Regions from separate parts of the Nonomuraea sp. H19 genome, predicted to be linked through region 1. Evidence: riboswitches for the same ligand, from Rfam matches in the RefSeq annotation. Region 1 holds a riboswitch; each other region holds the start of a gene.
What was found. A riboswitch is a leader RNA that binds a small molecule or an ion and turns the genes downstream of it on or off. The one in region 1 is predicted to bind thiamine pyrophosphate.
Positions count from the first base shown of each region.

Region 1 (3,262 bases):
CAGCGCCCTCGTCGTGGCGGCCTGGGGATATTTCCTCTACCAGGGCGTCAACGACCCGCTCGGCGGCATCAACCAGCTCTTCCCGCTCTTCGGCATCGCCAACCAGTTGCTGGCCGCCGTGGCGCTCACCGTGGCCACGACCCTGCTGATCAAGAGCGGCCGGCTGAAGTGGGCCTGGGTGACGGCGGTGCCGCTGGCCTGGGACGTCGCGGTCACGCTGACGGCCAGCTACCAGAAGGTCCTCTCCACCGACCCCACGCTCGGCTTCTTCGCCCAGCGCGACCGCTACCAGACGGCGCTGGACCAGGGGCAGTTGCTCGCGCCGGCCAAGTCCATGGACGCCATGCGGCAGATCGTGATCAACTCCACCGTGGACGGCGTCCTGGCGGCGCTGTTCGCAATCATGATCATCATTGTGATCCTGGACGCGGCTCGCGTGTGGGTGAAGGCGATCAGGACGCGGGAGCCGCTGCCGAGCGCGGAGGCGCCGTTCGAGGAGTCGAAGATCGTCGCCCCGGCCGGGCTCATCCCCACCCGCGAGGAACGCGAGCTGATGGCCAAGGCCTCATCCGGCTAGAACTCCCTGATGATCCGGCTCAGCATGGCGTTCAGCTCGGCGAGGCCGTCCTCGCCGAGCTGGTCAGGGCACGCGGCGACGTCAACCGCATGATCCGCGACTCCTCGGTGCGGTACGCCGCGCTGCCGATCGGCGAGATCGTCGAGCGGATCCGCGAATCGGCCACCTCACGCCGCCGGGCGCCCATGACCAAGCCCCTCGACCCGCTCTTCGACGTGCTCATCCACGCTCAGGACATCTGCGTGCCGCTGGGCATCGCGCGCGCCATGCCATCGGAGGCGGCCCGCGCCAGTGCCGCCCACATCTGGGAGCGCGGCCGGCCCTTCTATGCGCAGCGGCGGCTGAGCGGGCTGCGGCTGGTCGCCACCGACGTCGACTGGGCGGTCGGCGCGGGCGACGTCGTGGAGGCGGCCCATCCAGGCGCTGCTCCTGCTGCTGAGCGGGCGACCGGCCGCGCTGCCGAGCCTCGCGGGGGCGGGCACGACGGCACTGGCCGCGCGCCTGTGACCGATCAGGGAGCCAGCCAGCGCGCCGTCGGCCAGGTCTCGCGCCGCCAGGCGCTGTCCCAGAACATCCACTCGTACGCCGCCGCCGTGCGGTACGCCGCGGCCATGGCCTCCCGGGTCGCCGCGTCCGCGGTGGCGGCCAGCCGGTCGGCGATGGCCTTGGCCTGCTCGACGGAGGCCGCGAAGCCGGGATCCGAATAGGTGGAGATCCACTTGCGGTACGGGTGATCGGGCGTGTCCCCGGTGCGCCGCAGCAGCGTCGTACCGACGTCCTGGTAGATCCAGAAGCACGGCAGCACCGCCGCCGCCAGCACCGGATAGGGTGCGGCGAGCGCCGTGGCCTGCAGGAACGACGCGTAGGCCAGGCAGGTCGGCGACGTGGCGATCCCCGCCGCGTCGGCGCCGAGCTCCGCGACGTAACCGGCGTGCAGCAGGCGCTCGGCGGCCAGCGCGGCGTGCGCGCTCTGCGCGAAGAACGCCGCGTCCGCCGGGTCCGTCGCCCGTGCCGACGCTGTCGCGAGGGCCTTGGAGAACGCCTCCAGATAGCGGCCGTCCTGCACGATGTAGAACGCGAACCGGTCGCGGTCGAGTGTGCCGGCGCCGAGTGCGACGTTGAAGGGGTGGTCGTGGATGGCGCTCATCAGGTCGGCCGTGCGCAGCCACATGTCATCGCAGAACATCGACGTCCCTCCGCTAGCGCTAACTAGATCAGGTTCGACGGGTGTGATCTCAGCCCGGGTCGCCGGGCACCCCGCGTCAACGGCCAACTGTAACAGGGCTCATTCGCGCGGTTCGGGCGGGAAGCCGGTCCAGCGCAGCTCGGCGGGCAGATGGCCCATGTCGTTGTAGGAGAGCACCGAGGAGGGGCGGTCGGGGGCGTACCGGATGACGGTCAGGGCGGCGTTGCAGTGGTTGAGGCCGAGCCAGCGCCACTTCGGGGCGTCCAGGGCGGCGCGGACGAGCCAGCCGATCAGGAAGTTGTGCGTGACGACCAGTTCGTGGCGGGTCCCCTCCGCCACGGGACCCGTGAACGCGCGCAGGGCCTCGGCGGCGAGCGCCGGGCCGCGCTCGCGTTCGTCTGCGGGGAACTGGCCGACGAAGCCGAGGAGGCGGTCGGCGTAGCCGGGGGCGAGCTCCTCCTTCTCGGGCACGTACGGGATGTAGTCCCCGGCGGCCTCGCTGACGTGCAGGGGGATGCCGGGCAGCCGCTCGCCGATCAGGTGGGCGGTCTGCGTCGCGCGGGGGAGCGGGCCGTGGTGGATGGCGGAGAGGGGGACGCCCTGGAGGCGCTCGCCGAGCAGTGCGGCCTGGCGGCGGCCGGCGTCCGTCAGGCCGCTTTCGTCCGGCGTGGCCTCGCCGTGGCGGGTGAGATACAGGAAACGGGTCATGATCTAGCCCATTGTTCCGGATATCGTAGGGCGAGTGACCAGCGATGAGACGCGTGACGGCGTGGCGCTGACCAATCTCGGCCAGCCGCTGTTCGACGGGGCGGGCGCGACCAAGCGCGACCTGGTCGACTACCTCGACGCGGTCCGCGACCGCATCATCCCGGTGCTGCGCGGCCGTGCGCTCTCGGTCATCCGGGTACGGCCCGGGCAGGAGCCCTTTGTGCAGAAGAACCTGCCCAAATACGCCCCCGAATGGATGGAGACCACCTCCCACTGGGCCGAGGCATCGCGTCGGCAGGTGACGTACGCGCGCTGTGCAATGACCGGCGAAGCCTGCTGTGGTTCGCCAACCAGAGGGCGGTCGAGTACCACCCGGCGCTGTTCGTCGGCGACCACCCCACGCACATGGTGCTCGACCTCGACCCGCCCGGGGACGACTTCGAGCTCGCCGTGCGGGGCGCCTTCCTGGTACGCCAGGCGCTGGACGACGCCGGGCTGGCCGGGGCGGTGAAGACCAGCGGGGCGAAGGGCGTGCACGTGTTCGTGCCCGTGGCGGCCGGGACCGCCATGGACGACCTGGCCGCGGCCACCCGTGCGCTGGCCGCGCGCGCCGAGCGGGTGGATCCGGCGATCGCCACCACGGCGTTCATCCGCGAGGACCGGGCGGGCAAGGTGTTCATCGACTCGACCAGGGCGGGCGGGGCCACGGTGGTGGCCGCCTACAGCCCGCGGGTGCGGCCCGGCGCGCCGGTCTCCTTCCCCGTGCCATGGTCCGACCTCGACCGCGTGGC
Region 1 is NZ_JBQHCV010000011.1:239,379-242,640, forward strand. Features, by position in the region: gene ACTMTI_RS25640 (carbon starvation CstA family protein) at 1-577, shown strand, start outside; gene ACTMTI_RS25645 (hypothetical protein) at 609-800, opposite strand; gene ACTMTI_RS25650 (TenA family protein) at 1,089-1,763, opposite strand; TPP riboswitch at 1,752-1,847, opposite strand; gene ACTMTI_RS25655 (histidine phosphatase family protein) at 1,863-2,471, opposite strand; partial or broken gene ACTMTI_RS25660 (hypothetical protein) at 2,635-2,715, shown strand; gene ligD (non-homologous end-joining DNA ligase LigD) at 2,724-3,262, shown strand, end outside.

Region 2 (3,262 bases), on a different contig from region 1:
ACCGCCGTCAGCACCTCCACGCGATCACTGTCCCGGAGCGCCGTCGTCTCCCAGGCGCTCCGGGTGACCACCTCGTCGTTCACGGCCACGGCCACCCCTGTGGTGGCCTGCGTCAATGTGTGTACGGCCTGCGCCACGGTCATGCCGTCGGCGACCTCGTGCGCGGCCCCGTTGATCAGCACAATCATGAAATTTCCTCAAACCTCCCCGGCGAGCACAACGCCGCCAGCTCGCCTTCCTCGCCCGGCTCCCCTGCGACGAGGGCCGCCGTGAGCGGCGCCAGCAGCACGCCGCCCCGGTAATGCCCGGTGGCCAGCGTGAGCCCCGGCGTACCGCTCGGGCCGATGATGGGCAGGTTGTCCGGCGTGCCCGGGCGCAATCCCGCCACCACGTCGGCGACCTCCAGCTCGGTCACGCCCGGCACCAGCTCCCTGGCGTCGCGCAGCAGCTCGTAGAGCCCGCCGGCCGTCACCCTCGTGTCGAACCCGAGCTCCTCCTGCGTGGCCCCGACCACCAGCTCACCATCGCCTCTGGGGACGAGGTAGACGGGCGTGCCGTGCACGGTGCCGCGTACGCACCTGCTGAGCAGCGGCTGGGCCGAACGCAACCGCATGATCTGCCCCTTGATGGGCCGCACCGGCAGCTCGGCCAGCTCGGTGCTCCAGGCTCCGGCGGCCAGGATGACCCGTTCCGCCCGGATCTCGGACGGCGCGGGGGTGCCGGCGGTCGAGCCGATCGGCGGTGCCAGGCGTACTCCGACGACTCTGCCGCCGTCGCGCAGGAGGCCGGTGGCGCGTGCCCGTACCAAGGGGGCGTGGAGCCGGTCCAGGGCGGCGAGCAGGGCCGTCGTGACGCGGCGCGGGTCCACCCAGGCGTCGCCCGGCGCCAGCAGCCCGCCGCGCACGGAAGGGGCCAGCATGGGCTCGAGACGGCGGCACTCGCGCCCGGTCAGCCGCTCGACCGGCAGCCCGAGCTTCTCCATGAACGTCGCCAGCTCGTCGAGCGCCGCGAGGTCGTCTGCCCCGAACGCCACGTCGAGCGTCCCATCCGTACGAAGATCCAGCCCGCGCCGGGCCGCCTCACCGGCACCCTCGCCGCCCCCGAACGCACCGAAGACGTGGCCGGAGGAGGCGTCGCCCGGCGTAAGCCCGGTGTCCGCGGCGGGCAGCCCGGCGTTCGTGGCGGGCAGTCCGGTGTCGCCCGCCGGCAGCCCGGCGTCCGCGGCCAGTTCGGCGGCGAAGGACGGCCAGCGGCGCAGCGAGGCCAGCCCCAGCCGGAGCAGCGGCGCCTCCGTGTACGTGACCTCGCTGACCGGGGCCAGCATGCCCGCCGCCGCGTGCGAGGCCCCCGAGGCCGGAGCCGGGTCCACCACGGTGACCGGCCGCCCTGCGCGGGCCAGCCGCCAGGCGATGGACAGTCCGACGACCCCGCCGCCTACGATCACATCCACATGCGCTCCCTTCGCCGGCATGATCCGGATCAGGTGTCTTGCGGTCGAAGGCCCGGTGCAGCCTTCCTCTCAGCCCGGTAACGGCCGGACTCCCGCGCGTCTTACCTCCTCAGCCTACGGCCTCGGTGCCACGCCCGGACACGCTCCCGTTATGGTCTTGAACGTGAATCATGTCGTGGTGGTGGGAGCGGGCCTGGCCGGAGTGCGCACCGTGGAGGCGCTGCGCGGACGGGGATTCGACGGCAGGATCACCCTGATAGGCCAGGAACGGCATCGTCCCTACGATCGCCCGCCCCTGTCCAAGAGCGTGCTCCTCGGCGACGCCGACACCAGCTACGTCGACACCGACCTGGCCGCCATCGACGTCGACTTCCGGCCCGGCGTCGCCGCCAAGGCCCTGCGCGAGGGCGTCGTGGAGACGACCGAGGGCGAGGTCGGCTACGACGGCCTGGTCATCGCCACCGGAGCGGAGCCGATCATGCTGCCCGGCGACGGCCCTCAGCACGTGCTGCGCACCCTCGACGACGCCCACGAGCTCAGGGCCAGGCTCGTGCCCGGCGCCCGGGTCGCGATCATCGGCGCCGGGTGGATCGGCGCCGAGGTGGCCACCGCCGCCCGCCGCGCCGGATGCGCCGTGACGGTGATCGAGGCGGCCTCCACTCCGCTCGCGACCGCCGTGGGCACGGAGCTCGGCGCCCGCACCGAGCCCTGGTACGAGGGCATCGACCTGCGGCTCGACACCATGGTCGGCTCCGTGGACGAGGGCGGCGTACGGCTGCTCGACGGCGAGTTCGTCGAAGCCCACGTGGTCGTCACCGGCATCGGCGTGCGCCCCGCGATCGAATGGCTCGCCGACGCCGACATCGACCTGCACAACGGCGTCGTCGTCGACGAGCACCTGCGTGCCTCGCTGCCGAACACGGTCGCCGTCGGCGACTGCGCCGCCTGGTGGTCCCGCCGATTCCAGACCAGGCTCAGGGTCGAGCACTGGGACACCGCGCTCAACGCCCCCGAGGTCGCCGCGGCGACCTTGCTGGGCGAGGACGCGGTGTACGACCCGGTGCCGTACTTCTGGTCGGAGCAGTTCGGGCACATGGTCCAGTACGCTGGGCACCACCCCGCGGGGGAGCGTCTCCTCTACCGGGGTGATCCGGACGGCAAGTGGTCGGCCGTCTGGCTCACCGCCGGCGGAACCCTCGCGGCGGTGCTCGCCGTGGACCGTCCGCGCGATCTCGTACAGGGTCGCCGGATCATCGACGCGGGTCACCTTATGGACGCGGAACTCCTGGTAGATCCACAAGTCCCCCTACGGGATTGTGTTGTTTGAGCAAGGACGGCATGTGGTAGTTGTGGTTTCGTGACGCTTTCTGTTGCACAGATCGACCGGGAGACCGACCAGCTCGTCGACGAGTGGCTCACTCTCCCCGAAGTGGCCTCGCGCCTCGACCTTTCGATCGGGCGGGCCAAGCAACTCCTCAAGGACCACAAGCTCCTCGGCGTGCGCCGCGGGAGCGGGGGCCCGCAGGTTCCTGCGGTGTTCCTGGACGGGAAGGAAGTGATGAAGGGCCTGCCCAGCACGCTGACCGTGTTGCAGGACGCCGGCTACGACGACGTCGAAGCGCTGCGTTGGCTCTTCACCCCCGACGAGTCGCTGCCGGGATCGCCCATCGATGCGATCAAGGCCGGCCGTCATACCGAGGTCAAGCGGCGTGCCCAAGCCCTCGCTTTCTGAGGCCCGCCTCTATCTCTGCACAGACGGCCGCCGCGACCGCGGCGACCTGGCGGAGTTCCTCGATTCGGTGCTGGCCGGCG
Region 2 is NZ_JBQHCV010000006.1:310,213-313,474, reverse strand. Features, by position in the region: gene thiS (sulfur carrier protein ThiS) at 1-188, opposite strand, end outside; gene ACTMTI_RS15540 (FAD-dependent oxidoreductase) at 185-1,450, opposite strand; TPP riboswitch at 1,440-1,556, opposite strand; gene ACTMTI_RS15535 (NAD(P)/FAD-dependent oxidoreductase) at 1,614-2,777, shown strand; gene ACTMTI_RS15530 (Rv2175c family DNA-binding protein) at 2,808-3,182, shown strand; gene thiE (thiamine phosphate synthase) at 3,160-3,262, shown strand, end outside.
Region 2: another riboswitch for thiamine pyrophosphate. It lies ahead of ACTMTI_RS15540 (FAD-dependent oxidoreductase); the one in region 1 lies ahead of ACTMTI_RS25650 (TenA family protein).

Region 3 (3,262 bases), on a different contig from region 1:
CGGCGCCCCAGCAGCTCCTCCGCCGACCAGCCGAAGAGCCGCTCGGCGGCGTCGTTCCAGACCAGCACGCTCTGGTCCCTGTCGAGCGCCACCACGGCGTTGGGTGAGCTGGCGAGCACCGCGCGAGCGATCTCGTCGTCACTACCGGCCCATTCGTCCCCCACTCCTCCATAGTGCACGTGGCAGCGTGGGTGCGTCGGGCGATCCGTCCGATACGCTGCGGTCACGGCGATTTCTCGGGAGCCGGGGAAGGGTGGAGGCATGACGAGCGGCGATCTGGATGCCCTGCTGCGCGTGACCTCCAGCACCTATCGAGGTGAGACACCGCCGGACATCGCGTTCGGCACCTACGACGGCGCCGTGGGCCGGCTGGTGCTGGCCGTGACCGGCAAGGGCATCGTCGCGTGCAGCTTCGAGCCGGAAAACGATGTCTTCGCGCTGGTCAGCAGGCATGTGGGCACGTTCATCGGGCCGGATCCGCGCCGGCTCGACCCGGTGCGCAGGGAGCTGGACGCCTACTTCTCCGGCCGGCTGCGCACGTTCGCCACGCCGGTCAACCTGACGCTGGCCACGCCTTTCGCCCGTACGGTGCTGCAGAAGACGATGGCGGTCCCCTACGGCACGACCACGACGCTGGAGGAGATCGGCGCGAGCATCGGCAGGCCGCGCGCGCTGCGGGCGATCGGCAACGCGCTGGCCTCCAACCCCGTCTGCGTGGTCGTGCCGTGCCACCGGGTGGTTCGCGCGGAAGGCGAGCTGGGCGACTACGCCGGAGGCGCGGCCGCCAAGCAGCACCTGCTCAACGTCGAACGGCGAGCCGCCGCAGCAGCAGGCCGATGAGCAGCGTGACCAGCGCGGCCACCAAGGCCCCGCCGAGCGCGCCGTTCATCCACGGCTCCCGGGTGAAGCCGATGGCCTTGCGGGCGCCCACCCAGAACTCGTCCCACCAGGGAACGGTCAGCGTCGAGGTCGTCAGCCAGTAGGCCATGAAGCCCAGCGCCCACGGCACCAGCATCGACCAGCGCGAGGGCGCGTTCTCGTCGGTGTTCCAGCGGTCGGAGCGGGCGAAGACGAAGTAGTCCACGGCGAGCACCGCGAACATCGGCACGAACACCGCCCCGATCACGCCGAGGAACGCGCCGTACGAGGTGACGTCCACGACCAGGGCGATCGCGACAGTGAGCACGCCGATGGCGGTGGAGAAGACGCGCCGGTCCACGCGCGGCATCAGGTTCTGCAGCGACACGGTGGTGGAGTAGACGTTGGCGAAGGACTGATCGGTCTCGCGCAGCACCAGGATGGCGAAGAACAGCGCGCCCAGCGGCACCGCGACGAACGGGCTGAACACCGACGTCGGGTCGGCCTCCACCCCGGCCGCCCCCACGATGGCGACCGCGTACACGCCCAGCCCCAGGCAGGCCACCTGGGCCAGCGTGTAGCCGCCGACCACGCCGGTGAAGGCGGCCCGGCTCGACCTGGAGTGCCGGGCGAAGTCGGCGGCCATCGGCACCCACGACACCGACAGCGCGATCACGTAGTCCACGGCGGCGGGGAAGGCGGTCCAGCTTCCGCCCGTGTGCGCGGGAGCCTCGGACACGAAGAACCACGTGAACCAGACCATCGACACGATCACCCCGATGGTGACGTACCGCCGCAGCAGGCGTACCGAGCCCAGTGGCCAGATCGTGAGCGCCGTGGTGACCACGCCCGCCAGGATCACCCACACCTGGTACGGCACGCCTCCGAAGATCGCCGTGGCGGCCTGGGCGATCACCCACAGCTCGAAGGCGCCCCAGCCGAGCATCTGCACGATGTTCAGCACCGTGGGCACGTAGGACGTCTTGGCCCCGAACAGCCCGCGCAACAGCACCATCGAGGGCTGCCCCGTCTGGGTGCCGGGGATGGCGGACAGGCCCACCATGGACGTGCCGATCAGGCTTCCGACCACGGTGGCGGTGAGCGCGGCGACCAGGCTGAGCGGCGCGTTGCCGAGGGGGTTGAGCAGGTAGAGGGCTCCGGAGAAGCCCAGGAGGCTGACGCCGAGGTTCGCCCAGAGCGCGCCCTGGTCGAGGACGCCCAGCGTCTTCGGCGGCGCGCCCTCCAGGGTCAGCGGAACTTCGTCGGCGACATGCGTCATCGCACACTCCCTACGCCGGCATTACCCGGACAGGTTCAGGCGGTCGGCAGCGGATGAGTAGCTGCCCTCTCAGCCCGGCACCCCGAGCTCCCGCGACGATCTGAAGTTTGCGCCCTTATGATGCCTCAATGGCCGCCGAATCGCCATAGTGGGCGAATCACAGTCAGGCGACGAACGGCTCCTGCCCGGTCTCGCTGATCATGGGGCGGCGCGCGGCCTCCCACGACTGCATGCCGCCGCCGACGTTGACCGCGTCATGCCCGAGCCGGCCGAGCCAGGCCGCCACCTGAAGCGACCGTCCGCCCACCCGGCAGACGACATAAACCGTCCGGTCCGCGGGCACCTCGCTCACCCGCTCCTGGATCTGGGTCATGGGGATGTGCACGGCTTCCGGAGCGTGCCCCGCCAGCCATTCGTCCTGCTCCCGGACGTCGAGCAGGTAGGCATCGTCGGGAACGGCACTGGCATCGATCTCACGTACGGTCATGTCTCCATCATCTCGCGTCGCGCGTCGTACGCGGCACGCGCCGCCGCGACCTCCTCCTGGTGCTCCTCGGTCCAGGTGACCAGCGTCTTGATGGTCTGGTGCAGGGTACGGCCGAGCGGCGTCAGCGCGTAGTCGACCCTGGGCGGCACGACGGGGTGGACCGTACGGGAGACCAGGCCGTCTCGTTCGAGCTGACGCAGGGTCACGGTGAGCATGCGCTGGCTGACGCCGTCGATCTCGCGGCGCAGCTGCGTGAAGCGCAGGCTCTGGCAGTCGAGCAGCGCGATGACCAGCAGGGACCACTTGTCGGCGATGCGGTCGAGTATCTGGCGGACCTCGCAGTCCTCCCGCGTGTCCCACTGCCGCACGTCGTAGTCGTCGTCCACGGTGCTCTCGCAGTAACTAAGTGACTTCAAAGTGCCGTCTTCCATGACATTTCATGCTGGCCCAAGATGTGGACGGTTACAAGAGAGAACCGACATGCCTATACGTAACCGGGGGATTTGTCATGCCTGCCCGTTCCTGGGGTGTACTTGCCGTGTTGTGCGGTGCCATCTTTCTCGAGGGCATCGACGTGGCCATGCTGAACGTCGCCCTCCCGTCCATCCGTGCCGACCTGGGCCTGTCCACGGGCATGC
Region 3 is NZ_JBQHCV010000002.1:463,179-466,440, reverse strand. Features, by position in the region: gene ACTMTI_RS05905 (PAS domain S-box protein) at 1-164, opposite strand, end outside; gene ACTMTI_RS05900 (methylated-DNA--[protein]-cysteine S-methyltransferase) at 262-840, shown strand; gene ACTMTI_RS05895 (purine-cytosine permease family protein) at 800-2,137, opposite strand; TPP riboswitch at 2,128-2,241, opposite strand; gene ACTMTI_RS05890 (rhodanese-like domain-containing protein) at 2,301-2,624, opposite strand; gene ACTMTI_RS05885 (winged helix-turn-helix transcriptional regulator) at 2,621-3,055, opposite strand; gene ACTMTI_RS05880 (MFS transporter) at 3,133-3,262, shown strand, end outside.
Region 3: another riboswitch for thiamine pyrophosphate. It lies ahead of ACTMTI_RS05895 (purine-cytosine permease family protein); the one in region 1 lies ahead of ACTMTI_RS25650 (TenA family protein).